3 regions of the Comamonas sp. NLF-1-9 genome follow, and region 2 is predicted to be linked to each of the others. Evidence: riboswitches for the same ligand, from Rfam matches in the RefSeq annotation. Region 2 holds a riboswitch; each other region holds the start of a gene.

Region 1 (9,325 bases), 390 kb from region 2:
CCGTGGTCGGCATGACCACGGCCGGCCAGGTGCGCGAGCTGCAACTGGGCTTGTCTGTGCACTTTCGCCTCAGGGACCAGCGCGGCGGCGTGTGGATAGGCGACACGCGCCTGGCGCGCACCGAGGACGTGAGCTACAGCGAATCCGTCTCGCTCGCCAAGGAATCGGAAGAGGCGCTGCTCTACCGCAACATGCAGACCGACCTGGTGCAGCAAATCGTGCGCCGCCTGGCGGCGGCGAAGGCGCCGCGCTAGCCGGGGGCGCGCCATGCAGCTTGCCCTGAACCAGCTCGACGCCCACTTGCAAAAGGGCCTCAAACCCCTGTACCTGTTGCATGGCGACGAGCCGCTGCTGCAGCAAGAGGCGCAGGACGCGATTCGCGCCAGCGCGCGCGCGCGGGGCTATACCGAGCGCAGCAGCTTCACCGTGAGCGGCGCGCACTTCGACTGGGGCGCGGTGCTCGCCGCAGGTGGCAGCTTGAGCCTGTTTGCCGAGCGACAGATCATCGAGCTGCGCATTCCCGGCGGCAAGCCGGGCAAGGACGGTTCGGCCGCGCTGCAACAGATCGCCGCCGCCGCGCAGGGCAACGACAGCACGCTCACCCTGATCAGCCTGCCGCGCATGGACAGGGCCACGCGCGCCAGTGCCTGGTTTGCCGCGCTGGAAGGCGCGGGCGTCGGCATCGCGATCGAGCCCATCGCGCGCGAGCAGCTGCCGCGCTGGATCGCCGAACGCCTGGCCGCGCAGGGCCAGCGCGTGGCGGCGGGCGCCGAGGGCCAGCACACGCTGCAGTTCTTTGCCGGCCGCGTCGAGGGCAATCTGTTGGCGGCGCACCAGGAAATCCAGAAGCTCGCGCTGCTCTATCCGCCAGGCGAACTCTCGGCAGAGCAGGTCGAGTCCGCCGTGCTCAATGTCGCGCGCTACGACGTGTTCCAGCTCTCCGAAGCGGTGCTCAGCGGGCAGGTGGCGCGGGTGCAGCGCATGCTCGACGGCCTGCGCGCCGAGGGCGAGGCCGAGGTGCTGGTGCACTGGGCGCTGGCCGAAGAGATCCGCCAGCTCGCGCGGGTGCGCGCCGCCGTCGATGCCGGCCGTCCCTTGGGCGCCGCGCTGCGCGAAGCGCGCGTCTGGGGCAAGAAGGAGCGCCTGTACGAGCGCCTGCTGCCGCGCCTGGGCAGCCGACGTCTGGCGCAGCTATTGATGTCTGCGCACCGCGTGGACGGCATCGTCAAGGGCCTCACGGCACCCGACTGGCCTGTCGACCCCTGGCTTGCGCTCGCGCGGCTTGCGCAGCAGCTCGCCCGCGTGGCGCAGGGCGAAGCCGCCAGGGGTTAGGGCGACGCTGAACAAGTCCCTCGCGCGTCGCGCATCCCAGCCTGCGGCGGTTCTCCGGCCTTGCAAATCCTCGCAATAGCTTCGGCTATTGCTGCGGTTTGCGCCTTGCAGCCCATCCCCATGCTGGGCGCGCGCGATCGCGGGGACTTGTTCAGCGTCGCCTTGGCGCGCCGCCCGGCATGGGCGATTGCCTCTGGTCGGTGTTTGCGCTCTGGCAAACGCCGGCGGCCGTTGGTATCCTGAGCCGCCATGAGCGATGCCCTCTTGCCGCCGCCCGCCGACGACGGCCCCGACGCGCCAGCGCGCGGCGGCCGCAGACAGGCGCTGCTTGCGCTGCTGCAGCAGGCCGGGCGCATGGCGGGCCTGGGCGTGTGGGAGATCACCGCCGGCCAGGGCGTCACGCTCTGGACCGACACCTGCAACACCCTGCTGGGTCTGGCGCCGGGCAGCCCGGTCGATGCCAGGCTGATCGACACCCATGTCGCGCCGGCCTGGCGCGCCGAGCTGCGCGCACACCTGCTGAGCGGGCTGCGTGCCGGCCTGTCGTGGTCAGCGCCGCTGCAGGTCTTGCGCGCCGACGGGCGCCTGCTGTGGGTGCTGGTGGCCGCCGAGCCGGTGTTCGAGGGCGGGCGCGTGCGCTGCCTGCGCGGCATCTTGCAGGACATCGACGAGGCGCGCCGGCGTGAAGAGCAGCTGCGCGAGTCCGAGCGGCATCTGTCGCACATCTTTCGCATGGTGCCGCTGCCCATGGGCATCTCGCGGCGCAGCGACAACAAATACCTGCTGGTCAACCCCGCCTGGGAGGCGATGACCGGCATCCACCAGCAGGAAACCAGCGGCCTGAGCGCGATCGAGATGGGTTTGTACGACCCCCAAGACCGCGCGCGCATGATCGCCGCCATCGACGCCCAGGGGCAGCTGGACAACCACGAGATCAAGCTCTACATCCGCGGCGGCCAGCAGCGCACCGTGGTGCAGTCGATCCGCGAGCTCGACTACCACGGCGAGCCCTGCTGGCTGTTTTCCGCGCACGACGTGACCGAGCGCATCCGCAACGAAAAGCGCATTCGCGAGCGCGAGGAGTTGTTGTCGCTGACCGTCTCGGCCGCGGCGCTCGGCCTGTGGGACTGGGATCTGGCCAGCGGCCAGATCACCGGCGACGAACGCTGGCACGCCATGCACGGCCTCACGCCCGGCCTCGGGCCCTGGCCCTGGCCGGGCGCGAGCAGCGGCATGACCGAGGCCGAGCGCCAGGGCATGGAACAGGCGCTGCGCGCGCACCGCGAGCAGCCCTCGCAGCCGTTTGACCAGACCTGGCGCGTGCTCGGTCGCGGCGGCGCGGTGCGCTGGATACGCAACCTGGGCAAGATCGTCAACCAGGACGGCCAGGGCGCAGGCCAGCGCATGCTGGGCGTGAGTCTGGACGTGACCCAGCAGCTCGAGCAGCAGGAGCAACTGCGCCATCTGGCGCACTACGACGTGCTCACCCAGCTGCCCAACCGGCTCAAGCTGGCCCAGCATCTGCAAGACGAGATGGCGCTGGCGCGGCGCAGCGGCTCGCTGCTGGGCGTGGTGTATCTGGACCTGGACCGCTTCAAGCCGGTCAACGACACCCTGGGCCACGACGTGGGCGACCAGTTGCTGGTGGGCGTGGCGCGGCGCCTGGGCGCGGCGCTGCGCAGCGGGGACCACACCGCGCGCCTGGGCGGGGACGAATTCATCATCCTGCTGCCCGGCCTGAACAGCCGCGGCGACTGCGAGCGCAAGCTGCGCCAGTTGATGCAGCGGCTGTGCCGGCCCTACATGCTGGGCGCGCACCAGGTGCGCGTCACCGCCAGCATGGGCTATACCCTGTACCCGCAGGACACGCCGGATGCCGACGCCGACACCCTGCTGCGCCACGCCGACCAGGCGATGTACCAGGCCAAGCAGGCCGGGCGCAACCGCTTTTGCAGCTTCGACGCGCTGCACGCGCGCGACCAGCAGGAGCAGCAGGCGCGGCTGCAGCACCTGGAGCAGGCGCTCCAGCGGCGCGAGTTCGAGCTCTACCTGCAGCCCAAGGTGCACGTGGGCACGGCGCGCATCGTCGGCGCCGAATGCCTGATCCGCTGGAACCATCCGCAAGACGGCGTGCTGGCGCCGGCCGCCTTCCTGCCCGCGCTCGCCGGCAGCGCGCTGGAAATCGACTTCGACCGCTGGGTCTTCGACGAGGCCTTGCGCAGCCTTGGTCGCCTGCAGGCCGCGGGCTGGACGCTGGCGCTGAGCGTGAACATCTCCGCCCAGTACCTGCAGCACCAGGGCTTTGCCCAGTGGGTGCTGCAGTGCCTGGAGCGCTATCCGCAGGTGGATGCTTCGCTGATCGAGCTGGAGATCATCGAAAGCGCCGCGCTCTACAACATCGAGCACGTCTCGGCCGAGCTCACGCGCCTGCGCGCCAAGGGCATGCGCGTGGCGCTGGACGACTTCGGCACCGGTTACTCCTCACTCACCTATTTGCGCCGCCTGCCCATGGATGCGCTCAAGATCGACCAGAGCTTCATCCGCGACATGCTCAGCGACCCCGACGACATGACCATCGTGCAAAGCATCGTCGGCCTGGCCCAGGCCTTTCACTGCGAGGTGATTGGCGAAGGGGTGGAAACCGCCGAGCAGGCGCGCGCGCTGCAGCGCCTGGGCTGCACGCTGCAGCAGGGCTACCACTGGGCGCGCCCGATGCCGCTTGCCGCCTTCATCGAATGGGCGCGCCAGTACGCGCCGGCGCAATGCCAGGGTGCGCGCTGAACGCTGCCGGGCAGCACCCGCCTGCGATGACCGACGAGCTGCACGCCCTGGCCGCGCTGCTGCGCCGACACCCGCGCCTAGGGCGACGCTGGACAAGCCCCCGTGATGGCGCGCGCCCAGCGTGGGGATGGGCTGCAAGGCGCAAACCGCAGCAATAGCCGAAGCTATTGCGAGGATTTGCAACGCCGCAGACCGCCCCAGACTGGGATGCGCGACGCGCGAGGGGCTTGTTCAGCGTCGCCCTAATGGTGCTGACTGGCGCCGGCTGCAGCACCGAAAGCGGCATTCCCGACTACCGCGATCTCGATGGCCAGTGGAAACGCCCCGCGCCCATGACCTGGCAGGCGTTCACGCGTGAGCCGGCGGCGCGCCAGCGCTACTGGGCGCGCTCCATGATCGGCTGGCCGCGCATTGCCGCGAGCCGGCCCGGCCCCGCGCATCGGGCGCTGTCGCAACTGGAGGCCGCCGGCCGCGTGGCGCTGCTGGTCACGCAGAACGTGGACGGCCTGCACCAGGCGGCGGGCAGCCAGCGGGTGCTCGATCTGCATGGCCGGCTGGACGCGGTGCGCTGCCTGGCTTGCCGCCACACCCTGGCACGTGGCGACTTCCAGGCCCGGCTGCAGGCGGCCAATGGCGCCTGGTTGCAGGCCCGCCTGCCCGAAGAGGTGCAGAGCGCGCCCGACGGCGACGCCTACCTCGACGGGCTGGATTTTTCCGGCTTCGTCGTGCCCGCCTGCCCTGCCTGCGGCAGCGGCGTGCTCAAGCCCGACGTGGTCTTTTTTGGCGAAAGCGTGCCGCGCGAGCGCGTGCAAACCGCCATGGCCGCGCTGCAGCAGGCCGATGCGCTGCTGGTTGCGGGCTCGTCCCTCATGGTGTTTTCCGGCTACCGCTTCGCGCGCGCCGCTGCCCAGTGGGGCAAACCCATCGTCGCGGTGAACCTGGGGCGCACGCGCGCCGATGAGCTGTTGACGCTCAAGCTGCGCCAGCCGGTCGGCCAGACATTGGCGCAACTGGCGACGCTGCTGCAGGCCGGAATGCGCGATGCGCGAGGGGCTTTCTCGGCCATGCCCTAAGATCGTCCATTCGACGCGGGGTGCACGGAGCCCTTCCGTGCTGAGAGCACACCCGTTGAACCTGATCCAGATCATCCTGGCGTAGGAACGTCCTCATGACTTCATCCCTGAATCTCCATCCCCTGCAGCCGCGGCAGTTTGCCGATGCCTTGCACGCGCTGCGCGAGCGCGCGCCGCTGGTGCAGTGCCTGACCAACATCGTCGTCGCCAACTTCAGCGCCAACGTGCTGCTGGCCGCGGGCTGCGCCCCGGCCATGGTGGACAACGCGCGCGAGGCCGAGGGCTTTGCCGCGATCAGCGCCGGCGTGCTCGTCAACCTCGGTACGCCCTACGAGGAAACCGCCCAGGCCATGCGCGCGGCGGTGCGCGGCGCGCACGGTGCGCGCGTGCCTTGGGTGCTTGATCCGGTGGCCGCCGGCGCGCTGCCCTGGCGCACCGAGATCGCGCTGGAGCTGCTGGAGCAGCACCGCCCGACCATCGTGCGCGGCAATGGCTCGGAAATCCTGGCGCTCGCCGGCGGCCAGGGCGGCAAGGGCGTGGAATCGACCGCCGGGGCCGACCAGGCGGTGGACGCCGCCGTGATGCTCGCGCGCAGGCACGCCTGCGTCGTGGCGGTGAGCGGTGCGATCGACCAGATCACCGATGGTGAGCGGCTGGTGCGTATTGCCAACGGCCACCCGCAGCTCACGCGCGTGACCGGCGCGGGCTGCGCGCTGGGCGCGCTGATGGCAGCGTTTGCGGGCGTGACGGACGACGCGCTGCTGGCGGCGGCAGCCGCCACGGCGCTGCTCACCGTGGCGGCGGACGCGGCGGCGCAGGTCAGCCGCGGCCCGGGCAGTTTTGCCGTGGCCTTGATCGACGAGCTGCACGCGCTCACGCCCGAGGCGCTGGCCGCGCGCCTGAAGCTGGCCTGAAGCGCGCATGACCGCCCCGGCACGCGCGCCGCTCGACCTGCGGCTGTATCTGATTACCGACACGCGCTTGTGCGGCGCCCACGGCGTCGAGCGCACCGTGGCCGAGGCCGTCGCGGCGGGCGCCACGCTGGTGCAACTGCGCGAACCGCAGGGCAGCGACGCCGATTTCGTCGCGCTCGGGCGCGCGCTGGTGCAGGTGCTGGCGGGCAGCGGCGTACCGCTGATCGTGAATGACCGCGTGCACCTGGTGGCCGAGATCGGCGCCGATGGCGCGCACATCGGCCAGGGCGACATGCACCCTGTGCAGGCGCGCCGCCTGATCGGCCCCGCGCGCTCGCTCGGCCTGTCCGTGCAGACCCCGGGGCACTTGCAGGCCGCGCTGGCCCTGCCCGAGGGCACGCTGGACTACCTGGGCGTCGGCCCGGTCTGGGCGCAGCAGACCAAGCCCGACGCCGCGCCCGCCGGCGGCCCCGAAGTTCTGGCCCGCATCGCCCGCGCCAGCCCCTGGCCCTGCGTGGCGATTGGCGGCATCGACATCGGCCGCGTGGCGCAGGTGCGCGGCTGCGGCGTGGCGGGGGTGGCGGTGGTGTCGGCCATCTGCGGCCAGCCGGATGTTGAAGCGCGCCGCGATAAATGAGCGCTTGGAAGCGCGATAAATGGATCGTAGTTCCTTTTCTGTGTCGGCAACGAAATTGCAGACACGGAAAGCATGATCTTATTTGAGCGCCGCGGCTGTGCGGGGTGACAGCCAAAGCACCTCCGTTCGTGGCCGGGCGCTGCCTGCGGCGCGGGCTGGGTGCTCGATGCGTTGCCAATCTGGCAGCAGGCGCTCGTACAGGGCCGAGGGGTAGCCTGAGAGCACCACCAGACCCTTGCACGCACGCAGACGCTCGAGCAGCTCGACATGGCGCGCCTCGGTCAGTTCACAGCGGTAGCTGGTGTCGCTGCGCGTGCCGGGCACGTAGGGTGGATCGACGTAGAACAGCGTCTCGGCCGTGTCCTGGGCGCGGATCACCTCCAGCGCATCGCGCCGCTCGATGACCACGCCCTCCAACCGCCGACGCACGAAGGGCAGGATGCGCGGGTAGGTTGGCCATTCGTGCGACTTGGCATGGCCGGTGCGGTGGCGGGCGTCGGCAAAGGTGTGCTTGCGCAGGTCGAACAGCGAGCCATGGTGAAACGCCAGATAGGCCCGTGTGATGGCTCGCTGTGCGCGTACCACGGGGTCGCGGCTGGGCGTGAACGCTTGCTCGAAGGCCACGCGGGCATACGGCACGTGGCGCAGGCGGCGCATCAGCGCCTGGCACTGGGCCGGGTCCTGGATCACTGTGAAGATGCCGACGATCTCCTCGTCCAGGTCGTTGTAGACCTCCACCGGGCTGCGGGGCTTGCGCAACAGCACGCTGGCGGCGCCGCCGAAGGGCTCGACGTAAATGCGGTGGGGCGGCAGGTGCGCGATCACCCAGGGTGCCAGGCGCCATTTGCCGCCCAGGTAGCGCAGCACGGCACGGCGGGTTTTCTCGCCATCACGCAGGGGAATGGGGTAGGTCTTCATCGGACGTCCTTCGTGGATTGGACGCTCGATGGCGCTCGGGTGTGGGGCGCGTGGCCCTCAAGTGGTTGATCGTGCCGCAACGCGGGCACTTGATCGACAGGCGCAGGTATTGTCCCTCTGCCAGTTTGCGGTGACATGCGCCGCAGCGGATCGAATCATCGTTTTCCATGAGTGCAAGCCTCTTTCACCAGCGACAATTGCTGATAGGCTGGCCCCGCTCTCGCGAGAGTGGCGGGCCCTGGCCGGACTTGCAGGCATGTTCTGCAGGAAAGGGGCTGTCGGCGGTGCTCTAACACCTCGGCAGTCGCCCGTCTTTTTTTCGTGCGGCTACACCTCCGCGCTATCCAGTGGCAGATCCGGTGCGGGCCCTTCGATCAGGCCATCGCGCACGAAGACGTGGGCGCCCAGGGTGGTGCTGCCGCGCGCGTGCAGCAGGCCGCCGCCGGGTAGCTGCACAGTGGCCACGCCGTCCTGGTAGGCGGTGACCTCACCCACCTGCAGGGGGCCGGGCGCGAAGACGGCGCGCCACTTGGCAAACAGGTTGTCAGGCATGGGCTTGCACCTTGATCGTCTGGGTCAACGTGGGGCCGCTCATGGCCACGCTCACGGCGCGAGTGATGCCCACGCGGGCGACGGCACTGTCATCGGTGTAGCGCAGCAATGTGCCGGGCTTGATGATGCCGGTCTCGGGCAGCACCATGGTCTGCAGCGTGTGCTCGACCTGGCGGCCAGTCTCCGACAGCTCGGCCAGCGCCCGCTGGCGGGCGGCGTCGGCATGCACCAGCAGCGGGTGCACGGCCATGGGGGCGAGGCTGTCGCCCGCCGTGCCGGCGCGCTTGCGGTAGTACAGGCTGGTGCCGGGCTCGCCGTGCATATATAGAGCGTCGTAGTCGGGCTGGGTGATCCACTCCGTTTCCTCGACCGTGGCGATGCCGGGGGGCAGCTCGATGTCGGGCGTGGCGTCGGGCAGGCTCCAGATGGGGGCAGGCCAGGCGGGCAGGATGCGCAGCACCTCGTCGGTGTCGTGCGGCTGCACGTAGGCACCGACGGCCGCCGCAATGTCGGTGACGGCGCTGATCCAGGTGCCCTGGTGCGCCCAGGTGGCGGCGGGGATCAGCCAGTCATCGATCTGCCAGTCCAGGCTCCAGCCGATGGGCACGCCGTTGATGGTGAGGGCCTCCTCCATGAGCTGCTGAGCAGTGCGGTCCAGCAGGTGGCCGAAGCTGCGCGTGGCGGCGTAGGGGGCATCGAGCAGCGCCGCGCGGCCGCGCCCGCGCACGGTGAGATGGGCGGCGGGGAAGCGCACCGAGCGCGCGATGGATTCGACCACCATGCGAAAGGGCTGGCCGTTGACCGTGAGCAGCAGGGCCACGGGCGTGCCGTCTGGCGCGGGTTGCAACAGCGGCAACGCGCTTGCGTGAAAGGACACGGTAAAGCCCCATGTCCACGAACCACGATCAAGCTGCATCGATAGACCCTGGTCGAGCGCGGGCAGGAGCTGGTCTGTATCGACGCGGCGCACCTCGATGCTGTTGATCACGATGTAGCTCCGGCGGCGGGCGACGACGATGGGGGCGTCGGGCTGCGGGCCGGGGCCGCCGCCCGATTTGGTGCAGATGAAAAACAGCGTGCCATGCCGCTCCGTGCCCGCCGGCTGGCGAAACACCAGC
Region 2 (9,325 bases):
ATGGCGGGGCGTGACAAGTGGCGCGAGTGTACGCCCCGGTGTCCCGTGCCATCGGGGGCGACCCGGACTCGGGCATATGGATATGCGCCGGGCTGCGGCGTGCCGGGCGTAAAGTCGCGCGGCCCGCGCGGCGTGTCACGCATCGGGGGTGTTTTCGACAACGCAATCCGGGGCCAATATCTCGTGCAGGAACTCGACTTTGATGTAGTGATCGTGGGCAGCGGCCTGGCGGGCCTGAGCGCAGCGCTGCGCCTGGCGCCGACGCACCGCGTGGCGCTGCTCACCAAACGTGCAATCGAGGATGGATCGAGCCAGTGGGCGCAGGGCGGCATCGCCGCCGTGCTGGGCGAGGGCGACAGCTTCGAGGCGCACGTGCACGACACCTTCATCGCCGGCGCCGGTCTGTGCGCGCCCGACGCCACGCGGCTGGTGGTCGAGCAGGCGCCCGAGTGCATCGCCTGGCTGCGCGCGCTGGGCGTGGCGTTTTCCCTGGAAGAGGGGCAGTTGCACCTGACGCGCGAGGGCGGGCACAGCGAGCGGCGCATCGTGCATGCGCAGGACGCCACCGGCGCGGCGGTGCAGCGCACGCTCATCGACGCGGTGCACGCCACACCCGGCATCACGGTGTTCGAGCAGCACACGCTGGTCGATCTGATCACCGCGCGCAAGCTGGGGCACCTCGGTCAGGCCTGCCTCGGGTTGTACGCGCTCGATCAAGCCAGCGACACGGTGCGCACCTTCCGCGCGCCGCATACGATTCTGGCCACCGGCGGCGCGGGCAAGGTCTACCTCTACACCACCAACCCCGATACCTCGACGGGCGATGGCATCGCTGCCGCCTGGCGTGCGGGCTGCCGCGTGGCCAACATGGAGTTCATCCAGTTTCACCCGACCTGCCTGTACCACCCGCATGCCAAGTCCTTTTTGATCAGCGAAGCGGTGCGCGGCGAGGGCGGGCGCCTGGTGCTGCCCGCCGCGCTCGGCGGCGAACGCTTCATGCCGCGCCACGATGAGCGCGCGGAACTCGCGCCGCGCGACGTGGTGGCGCGCGCCATCGACTTCGAGATGAAGAAGCACGGCCTCGATTGCGTGTACCTGGACATCTCGCAGCGCAGCCCGGAGTTTTTGCACGAGCACTTTCCCAACATCCTCGCGCACTGCGCGGGGCTTGGCATCGACATCACGCGCGAGCCCATTCCCGTGGTGCCGGCCGCGCACTACACCTGCGGCGGCGTCCTCACCGATCTGCACGGGCGCACCGATCTGCGGGGCCTGTACGCCATCGGCGAGGCGGCCTGCACCGGGCTGCACGGCGCCAACCGGCTGGCGAGCAACTCGCTGCTCGAATGCATGGTGTTCGCGCAGGCGGCGGCGCAAAGCATCGCGGCCGCGCCCGCTGGCGAGCGCCTGGTATTGCCCGCCTGGGACGACAGTCGCGTGCAGGACGCCGACGAGGCCGTGGTCATCTCGCACAACTGGGACGAGCTGCGCCGCTTCATGTGGGACTACGTCGGCATCGTGCGCACCAACAAGCGGCTGGAACGCGCGATGCACCGCATTGCGCTGCTCAAGAGCGAGATTCACGAGTTCTACGGCCAGTTCCACGTCACGCGCGACCTGCTGGAGCTGCGCAACCTGGTGCAAGTGGCCGAGCTCATCGTGCGCTCGGCGCAGGCGCGCCACGAAAGCCGCGGCCTGCATTTCAGCCGCGACTGGCCCGAACTGGCCGCGCCGGCCGCGCCCACCATCCTGGTGCCGGGCGGGGCCTGATCGGTTCAGTCCAGGGTGGCCGCGAGCCAGCCGCGCAGGCTGTTGACGAAAGCCCAGGCCTGCACGCGCGGCACGTCTTGCACGCGCAGCACGGCCTCAACGACGCGCCCCTGCTCAATCGCCAGCGCGCGGCCCACGCCGGGCAGCAGGCCGCAGGTGAGCGGCGGGGTGATCCAGCGGCCATCGATGAGCGCGGCGACGTTGCCGAAGGTGCCCTCGGTGATCTCGCCCGCGTCGTTGAACAGCACGGTGTCGAACACGCCCGGCGCCGTGGGTGCAAAGGCCGCGTAGGGCTCGCGCCGCGTGGTTTTGTGGCGCGTGAATTCGCCCTGCGCGGCAAGGAAGGGGCGATCGGCCAGCGCCAGGCGCACCGGCTCGGCCGTGGGCGCGAGCGGGGCGGCCTGCGTGCGTGGCTGGCCCGCTGCATCGAGCAGCAGGCGCACGCGCCAGTCGCCTTGCGGGTGTGCCTGCGCGGTGGCATCGAGCGCGCGCCAGACCTCATCCTCGTGCCAGGCAAAGCCGAAGTGCGCCGCCGCCTCGGCCATGCGCTGCAGGTGCTGCGGCGCGTGGCCCCACTGGCCGGCGCGCAGCGCCAGCGTTTGCAGCAGCTCGAAGGGCGTGCTGGCCCGCACGAGGAAGGCGCGCTTGTGGCGCCATTCCTGCCATTCGGCTTCGGCGGTGGCGTCTGCCGTGATGCCGCTGCCGATGCCGCAGCGCAGCGCCCAGCCGCTGGCCGATGGCTGGTGCAACACTACGGTGCGGATCGGCACGTTGAAGGTGGCCGCGACGTGGTGGCGCCCGCTCGCGTCCGGCGCGCCGTGCGGCCGCACCACGCCGACGGCGCCGCAATAGACGCCGCGCGGCCCGGGTTCGAGCGCGCGGATCATGCGCATCGCGCTCACCTTGGGCGCGCCGGTGACCGAGCCGCACGGAAACAGCGCCGCGAAGACCTGCGCCAGATCAAGCCCCGCTCGCGTGCGCGCGCGCACGTCCGAGCTCATCTGCCAGACCGTGGGCAGCGCCTCGGTGGCGAACAGCGCGGGCACGCGCACGCCGTGCGCCGTGGCGATGCGCGAGAGGTCGTTGCGCAGCAGGTCGACGATCATCACGTTCTCGGCGCGCTCCTTGGGCGAGGTGCGCAGGTGCGCGGCCTGCGCCGCGTCCTCCTCGGGCGTGCGGCCGCGCGCCGCCGTGCCCTTCATCGGGCGCGCGAGGATTTCGCCGCCTTCGGGGCCATCGCGCCAGTCGAAGAACAGCTCGGGCGAGACCGAGAGGATTTGCACATCGCCCGCGTCGATGTGCGCGCCGTAGCCGCCGGGCTGCGCGCGCTGCAGCGCGGCGAAGAGCGCGGCGGGGCTGCCCTGCAAGTGTCCGCCAAGCGGCGCGGTGTGGTTGACCTGATAAAGCTCGCCGGCCGCGATGGCCGCGTGGATGCGGGCGATGGCGGCGTCGAACGTCGCGCGCCCGCTCTCCTCCGTCCATTGAATCCGGTGGGGCGCCGCTGCCTCGTCGGGCGCGGCCGCCTCGGGCCATGCCCGCGGCCCATCGTGCACGGCGAACCAGGCGAGCGGCCCGTCGGCCTCGTGCGTCGTGAGCGCCGCATCGAACGCCGCAGCGGCTTCGTAGCGCAGGTAACCCACGCACCAGCGGCCCTGGCGCGCGGCGGCGTCCACCGCGCGCAGCAGCTCGCGCACCTCGCCTGGGGCCTGCGCCACGAGCACCTCGCGCGGCGCGCCGAACGCGGCACGCAGGCGCGGCGCATCGGGCTCAAGCGGCTGGGCGAAGTCGATGCGTGCAAATGGAAAAGTTTGATTCAAATCGGCCTCTGGCCCTTGTCCATCAAGCGCAAACAGCTATCAATTTCGGAATGAAAACATCAGGCTGCACCGATCCCGGCGACGAGCGCGCCGGGCGCATGTCCCTGCTTGAGCCCGGCGGTGAAGGCCAGCATGCGATCGATCGGCACGCGCGCGCGCAGGCCCAGCGTGGGGTCGACGTGAACTTCGCCGCTGCCCGTCTCCAGCGCCCGCGCCACGCCCGCCAGGCTGTTCATCGCCATCCACGGGCAGTGTGCGCAGCTCTTGCAGGTGGCGCCGTTGCCCGCCGTCGGCGCCTCGATGAAGACCTTGCCCGGGTTGCGTGCGCGCAACTGGTGCATCAGGCCGATGTCGGTGGCGACGATGAATTCGGGTGCGTCCATGCGCGCGGCGGCCGCCAGGATGGCCGAGGTCGAGCCCACGGCATCGGCCAGTGCGATCACGGCAGGGGGCGACTCGGGGTGTACCAGCACCTTGGCCTGTGGGTGCTGCTCTTTCATCAACTGCAACTCGACGGCCTTGAACTCGTCGTGCACGATGCAGGCGCCGTTCCACATCACCATGTCGGCGCCGGTTTCGCGGCGGATGTATTCGCCCAGGTGCCGGTCGGGCGCCCAGAGGATTTTCTGTCCGGCGGCCGAGAGCGCACGCACGATGTCGAGCGCGCAGCTCGACGTGACCAGCCAGTCCGAGCGCGCCTTCACGGCCGCGCTGGTGTTGGCGTAGACGACCACGGTGCGCTCGGGGTGGGCGTCGCAGAAGGCGGAGAACGCGTCGATCGGGCAGCCCAGATCGAGCGAGCAGGTGGCGTCCAGGTCGGGCATCAGGATGCGCTTGCCCGGCGAGAGAATCTTGGCCGTCTCGCCCATGAAGCGCACGCCCGAGACGACGAGCGTCTGCGCCGCGTGGTCGCGCCCGAAGCGCGCCATCTCCAGCGAATCGCTGACGATGCCGCCGGTTTCCTCGGCCAGTTCCTGCAGGTCCGGGTGCACGTAGTAGTGCGAGACCATGACCGCGTTCTTCTCGCGCAGCAGGCGGCGGATGCGCTCCTTGGTTGCATGGCGCTCTTGGGGCGTGAGCTCGGGCGGCACGCGCGCCCAGGCGCGGCGCGTGTCGCAAGCGGCCAGCGCCTCTTTCGCCCGCTGCACGTCCAGCGCCACGGGCTGCTCGTATTCCACGTCTATCAGGTGTTCGCTCATGACATCAATCCTTGACCAGGCGCCAGGAGAAATCGGTCGCCTTCACGTCCTTGGTCAGCGCGCCGATCGAGATGCGATCGACCCCGGTCTCGGCCAGCGCGCGCAGGCCATCGAGCTGCACGCCGCCGGAGATTTCCAGCACCGCCGCGCGCGTGCCCAGCGCCCGGTTGCGCCGCACCGCCTCGTGCAGCGTGGGCAGGTCCATGTTGTCCAGCAACACCATGCGCGCGCCGTGCGCCAGCGCCTCGTCCAGTTGCGCCAGCGTCTCGACCTCGATCTCGATGAATTTGGCCTGCGCGCCCTGCGCACGCGCGGCCGCCAGCGCCTGCACCACACCGCCGGCGGCGGCGATGTGGTTTTCCTTGATCAGGATGGCGTCGAACAGGCCGATGCGGTGGTTCAGCCCGCCGCCCACGCCCACTGCGTATTTCTGCGCCAGGCGCAGGCCGGGCAGGGTCTTGCGCGTATCGACGATGCGCGCCGCCGTGCCTTCAACGGCTGCCACGTGCTCGGCGGTGCGCGTGGCGACGCCGCTCAAGAGTTGCAGGAAGTTCAGTGCCGTGCGCTCGGCCGTGAGCAGCGCGCGTGCGTGGCCAGCCACTTCGATCACGAAGCTGCCCGCGCGGCAGTGCGTGCCTTCGCCTGCCAGGCGGGTGATGCGCGCGCCCGGCGCCATCTGGCGCACCACGGCCTCGAACCAGGGCAGGCCGCAGAGCACCGCGTCCTCGCGCAGCAGCACGCGCGCGCGGGCGGTCTGGTCCGGCGCGATGAGGGCGGCGGTGAGGTCACCATCGCCCACGTCCTCGGCCAGCGCGCGGCGGGCGTCGCTTGCGGCCAGCTCGGCCAGCTCGGCCGGATTCAAGCGCCAGTGTGGTGTGTCGTTCATGTCGGATCGATCATGGCGGGGCCGTTCCCCAAGGGCGGGCATTGTGCCTCGCCCCCGAGCAAGGCCATCGGGGCGGCTCAACTTCGCGCTTCAGGCGCGCTCACGTACAGCGAGCCGCCGCCGCGCTGGAACTCCTCGGCCTTGGCGGCCAGGCCGTCGGCGATCGCCGCGTCGTCGGCCAGGCCCTTGGCGGCGGCGTACTCGCGCACCTCCTGCGTGATCTTCATCGAGCAGAACTTGGGCCCGCACATGCTGCAAAAGTGCGCGACCTTGGCTGAATCCTTGGGCAGCGTCTCGTCGTGAAACGCCAGCGCCGTCTCGGGGTCGAGCGAGAGGTTGAACTGGTCCATCCAGCGAAAGTCGAAGCGCGCCTGGCTGAGTGCATCGTCGCGCGCCCGTGCGCCCGGATGGCCCTTGGCGACGTCGGCCGCGTGGGCGGCGATCTTGTAGGCGATGATGCCCTGCTTGACGTCGTCGCGGCCCGGCAGCCCCAGGTGCTCCTTGGGCGTGACGTAGCACAGCATGGCCGTGCCCATCCAGCCTATCATCGCCGCGCCGATCGCCGAGGCGATGTGGTCGTAGCCGGGCGAGCAGTCGATGGTCAGTGGCCCGAGCGTGTAGAACGGCGCCTCGTGGCAGGTCTTGAGCTGCTCGCTCATGTTCGCCTGGATCATGTGCATGGGCACGTGGCCGGGGCCTTCGATCATGGTCTGCACCTCGTGCTTCCAGGCGATTTGTGTCAAGTCGCCCAGGGTGCGCAACTCAGCAAACTGCGCCTCGTCGTTGGCGTCCGCCGTGCAGCCAGGGCGCAGGCCGTCGCCCAGGCTGAAGGCCACGTCGTACTGCTTCATGATGTCGCAGATGTCCTCGAAATGCGCGTGGATGAAGCTCTCCTTGTGGTGCGCCATGCACCACTTGGCCATGATCGAGCCGCCGCGCGAGACGATGCCGGTGCGCCGCCGTGCCGTGAGATGTATGAACGCGAGGCGCACGCCCGCATGGATAGTGAAGTAGTCCACGCCCTGCTCGGCCTGTTCGACGAGGGTGTCGCGAAAGATCTCCCAGGTGAGGTCCTCGGCAATGCCGCCGACCTTCTCCAGCGCCTGGTAGATCGGCACCGTGCCGATGGGCACGGGTGAATTGCGCACGATCCAGTCGCGTGTAGTGTGGATGTTCTTGCCGGTCGACAGATCCATCACGTTGTCCGCGCCCCAGCGCGTGGCCCAGACGAGTTTTTCCACCTCTTCCTCGATGCTCGACGTCACGGCCGAGTTGCCGATGTTGGCGTTGATCTTCACCAGGAAGTTGCGCCCGATCGCCATCGGTTCGACTTCGGGGTGATTGATGTTGGCCGGGATGATGGCTCTGCCGCGCGCGACTTCATCGCGCACGAATTCGGGCGTGATGATCTTCGGAATCGAGGCGCCCAGCGGCTCGCCCGCCAGGCGCCGCTCGCGCGCCGCGTCCGAGAGGTAGGCGCGCATCCATTCGCGCTTGCCACTCTCGCGCAGCGCGACGTATTCCATCTCGGGCGTGACGATGCCGCGACGCGCATAGTGCATTTGCGTGACTTTGGCGCCGCTCATGGCACGCCGGGGCTGGCGTTGCAAACCGGCGGCCTGCGCGCGCAGCGCGGCGAGCTGCCCGGCCGCTTCATCCTTGCGGCCATCGTCGATCGCCTCGGGCGCGCGGCCTGCGTAGGCTTCGGTATCGCCGCGCTCGGCGATCCAGGCGCCGCGCACACTGGGCAGGCCCTTGCGCACATCGATGGCGGCCTTGGGGTCGGTGTACGGCCCCGAGGTGTCGTAGACGCTGACGGTCTCGCCGTTGCTCAGGCGGATGTCGCGCACCGGCACGCGCAAGTCGGCACGGCTGCCGGTGATCCAGGTCTTGGTCGAGGCGGGAAAAGGCTCGCGCGCCTGCGCCAGCAACTGGGAAATTGATTCGGGAGCGTTCATGGGCGGTGCATTCCTCAAGGGGTGGATGGAATGCTCCGCAATCGGCAAGCACCCGCACGGGCATGGCCCTGCGGATGTTCGCTGCAGCTCTTCTTACGCTGGTACTAACCAGATCAAGTTCGCGGTTTTGGCGGGTCGGCCCGCCATCTCAGCACGCCACTGTCGTGCACCCCGGAGCGGGCGCGAGTATAGGCGCCTGCGCGGTTCCAACCCATGATGGTGTAGGCACCAACCCCGCGGCGCTGCCCCGGGGCACGGGTTGAAAACGGCCTCAGGTGCCGCCCACGTAAGGGTTGCTGCGCCGCTCGCGCCCGAAGCTGCTCTCGGGCCCGTGGCCGGGGATGAACACGGTCTCGTCGCCCATGGGCCACAGCCGCCCGGTGATGCTGGCGATGAGCTGCTCGTGGTTGCCCTGGGGAAAGTCGGTGCGCCCTATGCTGCCCGCAAACAGCACGTCGCCGACGAAGCAGCGCTGGATTTGCGGCGCATGAAACACCACGTGGCCGGGCGTGTGGCCGGGGCAGTGGCGCACGCTGAGCGTCTCCTCCCCGATCGTGACCGTGTCCAGGTCGTGCAGCCAGCGCGTGGGCGTGAAGGGCTGCGCCGCCGGAAAGCCGAACATCGCGCTTTGCTGGGGCAGCGCGTCGATCCAGAACTGGTCGCCCTCGTGCGGGCCGATGATGGGCAGGCTGAGGCGCTCGCTGAGCTCGCCGGCGCCGCCCGCATGGTCGATGTGCGCATGGGTGAGCCAGATGGCTTGCAGCTTGAGCTGGCGCGCGCGCACCTCGCTCAGGATGTGTTCCAGGTCGCCGCCCGGGTCGATGACGGCCGCCTGCAGGCTCTGCGCGCACCAGACGAGCGAGCAGTTCTGCGCGAACGGCGTGACGGGGATGGTGTGGTAGTGCAGCATGGCGGCGATTGTGCCGCGCCGCCGCTTCAGGCCATGGGCAGGCCGACGTAGTTTTCCGCCAGGCTGGTGGACGCGGCGCGCGAGTGCACCAGGTAGTCGAGCTCGGCCTCCTGCACCTTGGTGTGAAACGCCCCCTCTTCGGGGAAGTTGTGCATCAGCGAGGTCATCCACCAGGAAAAGCGCTCGGCCTTCCACACGCGCTTGAGGCACCGCTCGGAATAGTGGTCTATGCCCTGGGTGCTCTTGTTCCTGAAATAGTCGACGAAGGCGCGCGAGAGATAGCCCACGTCCGAGGCCGCCAGGTTCAGCCCCTTGGCACCGGTGGGCGGCACGATGTGCGCGGCGTCGCCCGCCAGAAACAGGCGCCCGAAGCGCATCGGCTCGGCGACGAAGCTGCGCAGCGGCGCGATGCTTTTTTCGATCGAGGGGCCGGTGACGAGTTGCTCGCGTGCCTCGGGGTCCAGGCGCCGGCGCAGTTCGTCCCAGAAGGCTTCGTCGCTCCAGTCCTCGACCTTGTCGGTGAGTGGCACCTGCAGGTAGTAGCGGCTGCGCGTGAGGCTGCGCTGGCTGCACAGCGCAAAGCCGCGCTCGCTGTTGGCGTAGATCAGCTCCTTGCTCACCGGCGGCGTATCGCTCATCAGGCCGAGCCAGCCGAAGGGGTAGATCTTCTCGTAGTGGCGGATGCGCTCGGGCGCGATGCTGGCACGGCACACCCCGTGAAAGCCGTCGCAGCCGGCGATGAAATCGCAGCGCACCTCGTGCAGCTCGCCATCCTTTTCATAGCG
Region 3 (9,325 bases), 1.0 Mb from region 2:
CTGGCGGTGGCGCTGCTGGACGAAACCCGCGACGACAGCCAGTTGCACAGCGCCTGGCAAGCGCTGGAGCCGCAGGAGCGCACCATGCCTGAAGTGGCCATCCACGCGGCCCGGCGCCATCTGCAGCTCGGCGGCAGCGCCGCGCAGGCGCGCCAGTGGCTGCTGCCCGCCTGGGAGCAGTACGACACGCTGCAAGAACACCAGCGCCACAAGCTGGCGCTGGCGCTGGAGGCGAGCCTGGAAGGCATGGACAGCCACTGGCTCGGCCTGATCGAGGCGCGCCAGCGCAGCCAGCCGCGCGACCCCGCGCTGCAATACCTTGCGGCCGGCGCCTGCCGGCGCATGCAGCTCTGGGGCAAGGCCGAGCAGCTCTACAGCGACGCGAGCCAGAGCGCCAGCGACGCCGGCCTGCGCGCACGCGCCTGGTGCCAACTGGCCGAACTGGCCGAGCGCCGTGGTGATGCGCCTGGCGCAGCCCAGGCCTGGAAGCGCGCCGCGCAGTCGCGCTGAGCGCTGTGCTTCACCCTTTTTCCATTGCGCTGATAGGGGCGGCCTGAGCCGAGCTCCGACCAGCGCCCCCTAGAATCAAAACGTCGTTTCGTTCCCTCTTGCTGGTAGTGCCATGACCCACGTCGTCTCTGACAACTGCATCAAGTGCAAATACACCGACTGTGTGGACGTTTGCCCCGTCGACTGCTTCGTCGAAGGGCCCAACATGCTCGTGATCAACCCGGACGAGTGCATAGACTGCGCCGTCTGCGTGCCCGAGTGCCCGGCCAATGCCATCTTTGCGGAAGAAGACGTACCGGCCGATGAGCAGCACTTCATCGCGCTCAACGCCGAACTGACCAACGCACCGGGCTGGAAGACCCTGGCGCGGCGCCACGAACCCATGCCCGACGCCGACGAATGGAACGGCGTGCGCGAAAAGCTCAAATACCTGGAGCGCTGACGGCGCGCTGCGCCACTGGCCTACAATCGGCCGCTGCTGGGGGTGCCGAGCGATCGGCTGAGACAGTCCCTTTGAACCTGATTGAGATCATCCTCGCGCAGGGAAGCACGCTCACGACACGGCTGCGAATTCTTCGCCACTGCTTTCTTGTGCGGCTGCCCGCGCGCACGCACAAGGAGCATGCAAGTGAGCACACCACCCGCCCACGCGGCACACAATGAAGCCCTGACACCGCTGGACAGCGGTGCACGCGCCTTTGGCTGGCGCGACCACGCCTCGCTCTGGTTCAGCCTGGGCGTAGGCCTGCTGGTGATGCAGGTGGGCGCCTACCTGATGCCGGCTCTGAGCACGCGCGAGGCGCTGGCGGCCATCGTCGTCGGCTCGCTCATCGGCGCGGGGCTGCTGGGCTGGGTGGGCAAGCTCGGCTGCGACAGCGGCCTGGCCAGCGCCGGCTTGATGCATGTGGTCTATGGCCGGCGCTTTGCCAGCCTGCCCATCGTGCTCAACATCGTGCAACTGCTGGGCTGGGGCGCGTTTGAGCTCGTGGTGATGCGCGACGCCACCGTCGCCATAGGTCGCCAGGCAGGCATGCTCACCAGCAGCCAGGGGCCGCTGCTCGCCACGCTGGCCTGGGGCGCCGTGGTGCTGCTGCTCATCAGCGGCTCCATGGTGGCGCTGGTGCGCAAGCTGATTGCGCGCATCGCGCTGCCACTGGTGGTGTTGTCGCTGTTGTGGCTGAGCTGGCAGTTTTCCAGCATGGCCCAGACCCAGGGGCTGGCGGCGCTGTGGCAGCGCAGCGGCGACGGCAGCATGGGTGCGCTGTCGGCCATCGACCTGGTGATTGCCATGCCGGTGTCCTGGCTGCCGCTGGTGGCCGACTACGCGCGCCACGGCAGGAGCGGGCGCAGCGCGCTGCACGGCACCTGGCTGGGCTATGCGATCGCCAACATCTGGTGCTATGGCCTGGGCGTGCTGGTGGCGCTGGTGCTGCCGAGCGAAAACCTGGTGACCGCGCTGCTGCTCGCCCAGGGCGGCCTGATCGCGCTGTCGCTGATCCTGATCGACGAGATCGACAACGCCTACGGCGACGCCTATTCCGGCTCGGTGTCGCTGCACAGCCTGCAGCCGCGCTGGAGCATCCGCCGCTGGGGCGTGGTGATGGCGCTGGCCTGCACCGGCTTTGCGCTGCTGCTGCCCATGCACAGCCTGGAGCCCTTTTTGCTGACGCTCAGCTCGGTCTTCGTGCCGCTGTTTGGCGTGATTCTGGGCCGCCTGGCTTTCGGCGTGCCGGCGGGCGCGCTGCTGGCCCAGGCGCGTGCGGTGCACTGGGGCGCGACGCTGATCTGGCTTGTCGGCATTGCCTTCTACCACGCGGCGCCGCACCTGCTGCCGGCGCTGGGCGGCTCGGCGCTGCCCACGCTGCTGCTGTGCTTCGTGCTCGCCCTGGCGACCCGGAGATCAACCAAAACGATAGCTGCCAGCGCGCATCAGTCAACAGTTCCGATATGAAAACTACTTCAAATCGTTTCTCTGCCAGCGCTGGCAGCTATCAATCAGCTAGTCTGCACGATGTGCTGGGGCAGCGGCGCGTAGCCGTGGTTCAGCGGCCCATGCCCCTGGCCGGTGCGCACCTGGGCACCCGCGGTGATCGCCCCCAGGATGTAGCTGCGCGCATGGCGCACCGCCTGCGCCAGCGGCTCGCCCTGGGCCAGGAAGGCGGCAATCGCCGAGGACAGCGTGCAGCCGGTGCCATGGCCGTTGTGCGTGGCGATGCGGGCGGACTCCAGCCGCTCTTCGGCGCCGTCGGCCATGGCCAGCACGTCGACCACCCAGTCGCCCGGCAGGTGCCCGCCCTTGAGCAGCACCGCCGGCGCGCCGAGCGCGCGCAGCGCCTGCGCCGCCCCCGAGAGCGCGCCCACGCCGTCGATGCCCCGACCGAGCAGCAGCGCCGCCTCGTCGAGGTTGGGCGTGACGACGTCCGCCAGCGCAAACAGCTCGTTCACCAGCGCCTGCACCGTCTCGCGCGCGATCAGGCGGTCGCCGCTGGTGGCCACCATCACCGGGTCCAGCACCACGCGGCGCAGGCCATGGCGGCGGACGGCCTCGGCCACGACGCGCACCAGCTCGGGCGTGGCCAGCATGCCGATCTTGACCGCATCCACGCCGATGTCCTGCACCACCGCGTCGATCTGTTCGCGCACCATGCTCGCCGGCACTGGATGGATGGCGCGCACGCCCTGGGTGTTTTGCGCGGTGATCGCGGTGATCGCGGTCATGCCGTAGCAGCCCAGCGCGCTGAAGGTCTTGAGGTCGGCCTGGATGCCGGCGCCGCCGCCGCTGTCCGAACCAGCGATGGAGAGCACGCGCACATAGCGCGGCGCGGCGGGGATGGGTGCAGCTTGCGTCATGGCGGCAAATTATCGGGCAAGCCCGCCGGCGACCCCAGCGCGCTGCGCACGAGCGCCCGTGCTGGTATCGGCCATCGCGGACCAGGCAGTGCCCCCGCAGCCCAGGGCGCCGCGGCCCGGAAGAACCCCGCTGCGCGCGGCCTGCGATCGCCCTGTGCCCGCCCCGTCTGCGGGCGCAATGTTCGCGGCGCCGCGTCTGGTTCACGGGTCTGAACGAGCATGGACACGCTGCATCTGCCCGCCCTTTCCCCCGGCCACAGCCGCATCGCCATTCTGGGCGCCGGCCTCATGGGTCGCCTGCTTGCCGTCGCCCTGGCGCGCGAGGGCTGGCGCGTGGAGGTGTACGACGCCGGCGGCCCCGAGGGCGAAGCATCGGCCGCGCGCGTGGCCGCCGCCATGCTGGCCCCGCTGGCCGAGGCTGCGGTGAGCGAGCCGGCGATCGTGCGCATGGGCCAGTACGGCATGCGCCGCTGGCCCGAGCTGCTCGGCGAGCTGGGCCAGCCGGTGTTCTTCCAGCACAACGGCACGCTCATCGTCTGGCACTGGCAGGACGGCGCCGAAGCCGCACGCCTGCAAGACAAGCTCGCGCACACCCAGGCGCTGCTGCCCGACTTGCCGCCAGCGCAGCCGCTGGACGCGGCCGGCGTCGCGCTGCACGAGCCGGCACTCGCCGGGCGCTTTCGCGCGGGGCTTTATCTGCCCGGCGAGGGCCAGCTGGACAACCGCCAGCTGCTGGCGGCGCTGGCCGCCCGCATGCAGGCGCTGGGCGTCGCGCTGCACTGGCACAGCCGCAAGGCGCTGGCGGACTTTGCGCCGGGCAGCCCCGGCCAGCCAGAGCTGCTGATCGACTGCCGCGGCTTGGGCGCACGCGCCGACTGGCCCGGACTGCGCGGCGTGCGCGGTGAAGTCCTGCGCGTGCATGCGCCCGAGCTCACGCTGGCGCGGCCCACGCGCCTGGTGCATCCGCGCTATGCGGTCTACATCGTGCCCAAACAGGACCATGTCTTTGTCGTCGGCGCGACCGAAATCGAGTCGGACGACCTCTCGCCCGCCAGCGTGCAGTCGGTGCTGGAGCTGCTGAGCGCTGCCTATGCGCTGCACAGCGGTTTTGCCGAAGCACGCATCCTCGAAGTCGCCACGCAGTGCCGCCCCGCACTGCCCGACAACAACCCCGCGCTGCGCATGCCGGCCGAGCGCACGTTGCAGATCAACGGCTTGTATCGCCACGGCTATCTGATCGCGCCCGCCCTGCTGGACGTGGCGCTGCAGTTCATCCGCGAAGGGCGCTCGGGGCTTGCCGCGCAATTCGGCCTGCGCCTGCAAGCGGGGCCACGGACACCACGATGAAAGTCCTCTTGAACGGCCAAAGCGCCGAACTGCCCGAAGGCGCGCTGGTCAGCGACGCCATTGCCTGGCTTGCGCCCACGCCGCCGTTTGCGGTGGCGGTCAACCTGCGTTTCATACCCCGCTCCGACTGGGCCACGCAGGCTTTGCAAGCCGGCGACCAGATCGAAATCATTGCGCCCGTGACGGGCGGTTGAACCATGCACCACACACTTTGCACTGACGACGCGCTCGTGCTCTATGGCGAGCGTTTTTCCAGCCGCCTGCTGCTGGGCAGCTCGCGCTACCCCTCACCCGCCGTCTTGGAGGCGGCCGTGGCACGCGCGCGCCCGGCCATGGTCACGGCGTCGCTGCGCCGCCAGGGCGCCGCGCCGGACTCGGGCGGTGGTTTCTGGCAATTGCTGCAGCAGCTTGACTGCATGGTGCTGCCCAACACCGCCGGCTGCCGCAGCGCGCAGGAGGCAATCACCACGGCTCAGATGGCGCGCGAAGTCTTCGCCACGCCCTGGATCAAGCTGGAAGTGATAGGCGACGACTACACCTTGCAGCCCGACACCCTGCAGCTCGTCGACGCCGCCCAGGCGCTGGTCAAGGACGGCTTCAAGGTGCTGCCCTACTGCACCGAGGACCTGGTCGTCTGCCAGCGCCTGGTGGATGTCGGCTGTCAGGCGGTAATGCCCTGGGCCGCGCCCATAGGCACGGGCCAGGGCCCCGTCAACCCGCAAGGCCTGCGCTTGCTGCGCGAGCGCCTGGCCGTGCCCATGCTGGTGGATGCGGGCCTGGGCCTGCCCTCGCACGCTTGCCAGGTCATGGAATGGGGCTACGACGGCGTGCTGCTCAACACTGCAGTGGCACTGGCCAGCGACCCGGCGCAGATGGCCGGCGCCTTCGCAAACGCCGTGCAAGCCGGGCGCGCGGCCTTCCTGGCTGGCGCCATGCAGCCACGCAGCTCTGCCCAGCCGAGCACCCCGGTGCTCGGCACCCCCTTCTGGCATCAGGGCAAGGGAGCCGGCGCATGAACCAAGCCGCCATGCAGCAGGCCATCGTCGACCAGCACCGCGCGCGCCTGGCAGGCTTTGCCGCGCAGCCGCTTCCCGCCGGGCAGTCGCAAGGCGCCGTCTACCGCGCAGCACTGGCCGCATGCAGCGCCCTGGGTTTCATCGCCGCAGACGCCCTCGTCCTGGCCCGCGCCTGGCAGGCTCAGACCGATCGGCTGGGCCAGTTCGATGCCGCACACTGGCCTGACGCGCCGCAGGACTTTGGCCTGCAAGCGCAGCCGCGCGCCGACGCTTTTGCGCCTTGCCCCAAAGCGCTGGGGCTGTACGCCGTGGTGCCGGACGCGGCCTGGGTGGCGCGCATGGCAGCGGCAGGCGTGCCCACGGTGCAGCTGCGCTTCAAGCACGCCGATGACGCAGTCATCCAGGCCGAGGTCCGAGCGGCAGTGGCCGCGGTCGCCGGCAGCCCCACGCGGCTGTTCATCAACGACCATTGGCAGGCAGCCATCGCCGCCGGTGCCTACGGCGTGCACTTGGGCCAGGAAGATCTGCAGTCGCTGCAGCCCGCACAGCTCGCCTGCTTGCGCGCGAGCGGCCTGCGCCTGGGCGTCAGCACCCACGGTTACGCGGAAATGCTCGCCGCCGACCGGCTCGCTCCAAGCTACATCGCCCTGGGTGCGGTGTTTCCAACTACCCTCAAATCCATGCCCACTGCGCCCCAGGGTCTTGCGCGCCTGGCCGACTATGCGCGGCTGATGCGCGTCTACCCTCTGGTGGCGATCGGCGGCATAGGCGCGGCGCAAGTGCCTGCGGTGCGCGCCTGCGGGGTCGGCTCGGTCGCTGTCGTGCGCGCCATCGTCCAGGCGGCCGATCCGCGGGCGGCCGCGCAGCAGCTCATGGCGCTGATGCAGGCGACCACGGAGCGATAAGGACCAGGTCGAGCCCCCGCATCAGAACTTGTCCGCCCGCTTGCCCTGGTCGCGGGGTTCGAGCGTCAGCTGCACCAGCCCGTCCTCGAAATGCAATGGCGCTGCGGGCGATGGCGTATCGATGGTGCCTGCATCGCCGTCTTCGCTCTCTCGCACCGGCATTTGCTCGGAAGGCTGCAGCATCAGATCGCCGGCCAGGGTCTCCACGCCAGGGCGCTCGGCCGCAGGCAGATGGTGCTGCGGCGCTGGCAAGCCGCCTCTGGCCGGTGCGCGGCCCGCCTTCGCGGCTCCATTGCCGCCGGTCGTATCGGCAATTGCCAGCAGCAGCAGCAGATCTTCGTAGGCCGGCACCTCGAAGCGCTGCGCTTGGGCCGCCCCGCCCTCGCGAAACATGAGGCGGTGGATCTCATCGAACACCTCGGCACTCCCCCAGAGCGCTTCAATCCGCGCCAGGTGCTGTGGGTAGTCCTCAAGCAGGCGCCCGCCGCGCTGAAAGGTCGCAAACGGCGGAATGTCGGCGTTGAAACGCTCTTCAAAAGCCGCGCGCAACTCGTCAAAAGCCGCCACGCGACCCAGCGTGTGGTACAGGCGCAGCAACTCCAGATAGGCAAGCGGCGACGAAGCGCGGTGCTGGGCGATATGGCGGCGCAGCGCCTCCACTGCATCCTCGTGTTCGCCGATCGAAATGAAGAATTCGGCCTGTTGCAAGACGTCGAACAGCTCTTCCGGATGTTCAAGCTCGCGCACGTAGCCCTCTTGTGCTCCGAGCATGACCGCCGACAAGGGCGGCGGCGCCTGCGCAGCAGAGCCTGTGGTTGCGGGCCGAATCGGTTTGGGCAGATCATCGGGTATCGGCGTCGGCGGCGGTGCTTGCGCCGCGCGCGGCAAATCGACGGGTGTGTCCGACGCCTGCACTTGGGGCCATACCGTGGAGCCGCCCTCGTCCTCGCCCGCATCCGTGCCGAGATCCTGCGCCAGGCCCGGCTCAGGCGCATGCCAGGCAGCGGGGTCGGAGCGACGGCGGTGCCAAAGCAACCAGCCCACGGCCGCCAGCGCCAGCAGCAACAAGGCCAGCAGCGCATACACCACCAGCGGGGTGTAGCGCTCATCGCGCAGCGCCTGCACGCGCGCCGCGAGCTCAGCCCTTGCCGCCTGCTCGGCTTTCAACTGGGTCTGCAATTGCGCAAGTTGTGCTTGTGTCTGGCTGGCCTGCACCGCCTGCTGCGCCAGCGCTTGCGGGTCGCTGCTCAAGGCCTGCCAGAGCTGGCGGCTCTGCTCGTCGCCGGGCCCGGGCGTGGCAGGGACTGGCGTCGCCAGTTCCATGCTCAGTCGCAGCGAGGGCGGCGTCTCCAGCCAGGTGTCGAGCGGTTCCATCACCAGGCGCGGGCCGCGCTCGGGCAAGGCCTGGGCGCCTGGAGCCGGCTCAGCCTGCCTGGTCGTTGCGGGCGAAGGCCGGCGCGCGGGCGCGGTCGCGGCTGGCCCGCCCTGCTCGGTCGTCCGACGCTGGCGCGCTGCAGCCTTGGTCTCGCGCTGCGCACGGACGGGCGCGGCCGCAGGGCGTGGCCGTTGCGCGGCGGGCGCTGCGACTTCGCCGGGTGTCGCCTGCGCCAGAAGTGGCGGCGAGGAGGCAGACGCGGCGGACGCGGCCGGCGTCACGGACGGTGCCGACTGCGAAAGATCCGGTGCAATCGGTGCTTCCACCAAAAACGTGTAATCGCGGGCGACACTGCCCGAACAACGCGTCTGCAGCGACACCGAAAGCACGGGTTCGTTGATCGCGACCGTGGTCTGCAGCCGCAGCCGAAATCTGCCTTCTCCTGCCGGCACGGTGCTCAGTCGCACCTTCGCGTCAGGCAAAAGCACATCGCCCATGCGCACCCGAGCGGAGATACAGGTGGATTCGGTATCGCGCGCCAAGTCCGAGCGGACATCGAAGCTCAGATCGACGGGCAGCCCCAGCGTGGCCCGACCGCTTGCCGCCCCCAGAGTCAAGGCGCTGGCCGACGACAGCGCGGCAACAAACACCAGGCCGGGGAAGAGTGTGCGCAGTCTCACGGTTTCACTGTTGCAAATTGAGAGCATTCTGCCACGGAAACCGTTTTTTCCCGTACGCCTCTGCCGCGCTGCGGGATGGGCGCACCGCGATGTTTCAGCGCCCCCTCAAACACCAAACCCCCTGTCCTTTGCACCTGTGTAGTGCTTGAGGCAGGGGGTTTGTTGTTGGTATGGGTGCCTGACGATGACCTACTTTCACACGGGAGTCCGCACTATCATTGGCGCGAAGCTGTTTCACGGTCCTGTTCGGGATGGGCAGGGGTGGTTCCGGCTTGCTATTGTCATCAGGCGTAAAGGGTAGCTGCACGTTGGTGGGGGCGTTGTGGTGCCTTTTTTTGTGCAGCTCATTCACAGCAGTCGAATCGTTTTTGGAATTTGATTGAGTCTTTGGCATGGACCTTGGGCTTTTTTGGTGTTTTTTGGGCCTCAAGGTTATAGGGTCAAGCCTCACGGGCAATTAGTACTGGTTAGCTGCGGGCATTGCTGCTCTTGCACACCCAGCCTATCAACGTTGTGGTCTACAACGACCCTTCAGGGGGGTCTAGCCCCCGGCAGATCTCATCTTGGAGGGAGTTTCGCGCTTAGATGCTTTCAGCGCTTATCTCTTCCGCACATAGCTACCCTGCGATGCCACGGGCGTGA

The links. A riboswitch is a leader RNA that binds a small molecule or an ion and turns the genes downstream of it on or off. The one in region 2 is predicted to bind thiamine pyrophosphate.
Region 1: linked by a shared signal. The riboswitch ahead of thiM (hydroxyethylthiazole kinase) and the one ahead of thiC (phosphomethylpyrimidine synthase ThiC) in region 2 are both predicted to bind thiamine pyrophosphate.
Region 3: linked by a shared signal. The riboswitch ahead of KUD94_RS06025 (cytosine permease) and the one ahead of thiC (phosphomethylpyrimidine synthase ThiC) in region 2 are both predicted to bind thiamine pyrophosphate.

The regions. Positions count from the first base shown of each region.
Region 1 is NZ_CP078069.1:2,642,882-2,652,206, forward strand. It holds gene lptE (LPS assembly lipoprotein LptE) at 1-254, shown strand, start outside; gene holA (DNA polymerase III subunit delta) at 268-1,332, shown strand; gene KUD94_RS12695 (bifunctional diguanylate cyclase/phosphodiesterase) at 1,582-4,113, shown strand; gene KUD94_RS12700 (NAD-dependent protein deacetylase) at 4,359-5,186, shown strand; TPP riboswitch at 5,193-5,291, shown strand; gene thiM (hydroxyethylthiazole kinase) at 5,282-6,100, shown strand; gene thiE (thiamine phosphate synthase) at 6,108-6,737, shown strand; gene KUD94_RS12715 (DNA adenine methylase) at 6,816-7,655, opposite strand; gene KUD94_RS12720 (Com family DNA-binding transcriptional regulator) at 7,627-7,824, opposite strand; gene KUD94_RS12725 (hypothetical protein) at 7,983-8,207, opposite strand; gene KUD94_RS12730 (hypothetical protein) at 8,200-9,325, opposite strand, start outside.
Region 2 is NZ_CP078069.1:2,256,552-2,265,876, reverse strand. It holds gene nadB (L-aspartate oxidase) at 184-1,770, shown strand; gene KUD94_RS10845 (chorismate-binding protein) at 1,776-3,587, opposite strand; gene nadA (quinolinate synthase NadA) at 3,647-4,786, opposite strand; gene nadC (carboxylating nicotinate-nucleotide diphosphorylase) at 4,791-5,672, opposite strand; gene thiC (phosphomethylpyrimidine synthase ThiC) at 5,750-7,630, opposite strand; TPP riboswitch at 7,704-7,814, opposite strand; gene KUD94_RS10825 (MBL fold metallo-hydrolase) at 7,902-8,540, opposite strand; gene pobA (4-hydroxybenzoate 3-monooxygenase) at 8,567-9,325, opposite strand, start outside.
Region 3 is NZ_CP078069.1:1,239,281-1,248,605, forward strand. It holds gene KUD94_RS06015 (heme biosynthesis protein HemY) at 1-510, shown strand, start outside; gene fdxA (ferredoxin FdxA) at 623-952, shown strand; TPP riboswitch at 981-1,073, shown strand; gene KUD94_RS06025 (cytosine permease) at 1,139-2,461, shown strand; gene thiD (bifunctional hydroxymethylpyrimidine kinase/phosphomethylpyrimidine kinase) at 2,506-3,360, opposite strand; gene KUD94_RS06035 (FAD-dependent oxidoreductase) at 3,580-4,707, shown strand; gene thiS (sulfur carrier protein ThiS) at 4,704-4,901, shown strand; gene KUD94_RS06045 (thiazole synthase) at 4,905-5,723, shown strand; gene thiE (thiamine phosphate synthase) at 5,720-6,628, shown strand; gene KUD94_RS06055 (hypothetical protein) at 6,650-8,683, opposite strand; rRNA gene rrf (5S ribosomal RNA) at 8,860-8,972, opposite strand; rRNA gene KUD94_RS06065 (23S ribosomal RNA) at 9,120-9,325, opposite strand, start outside.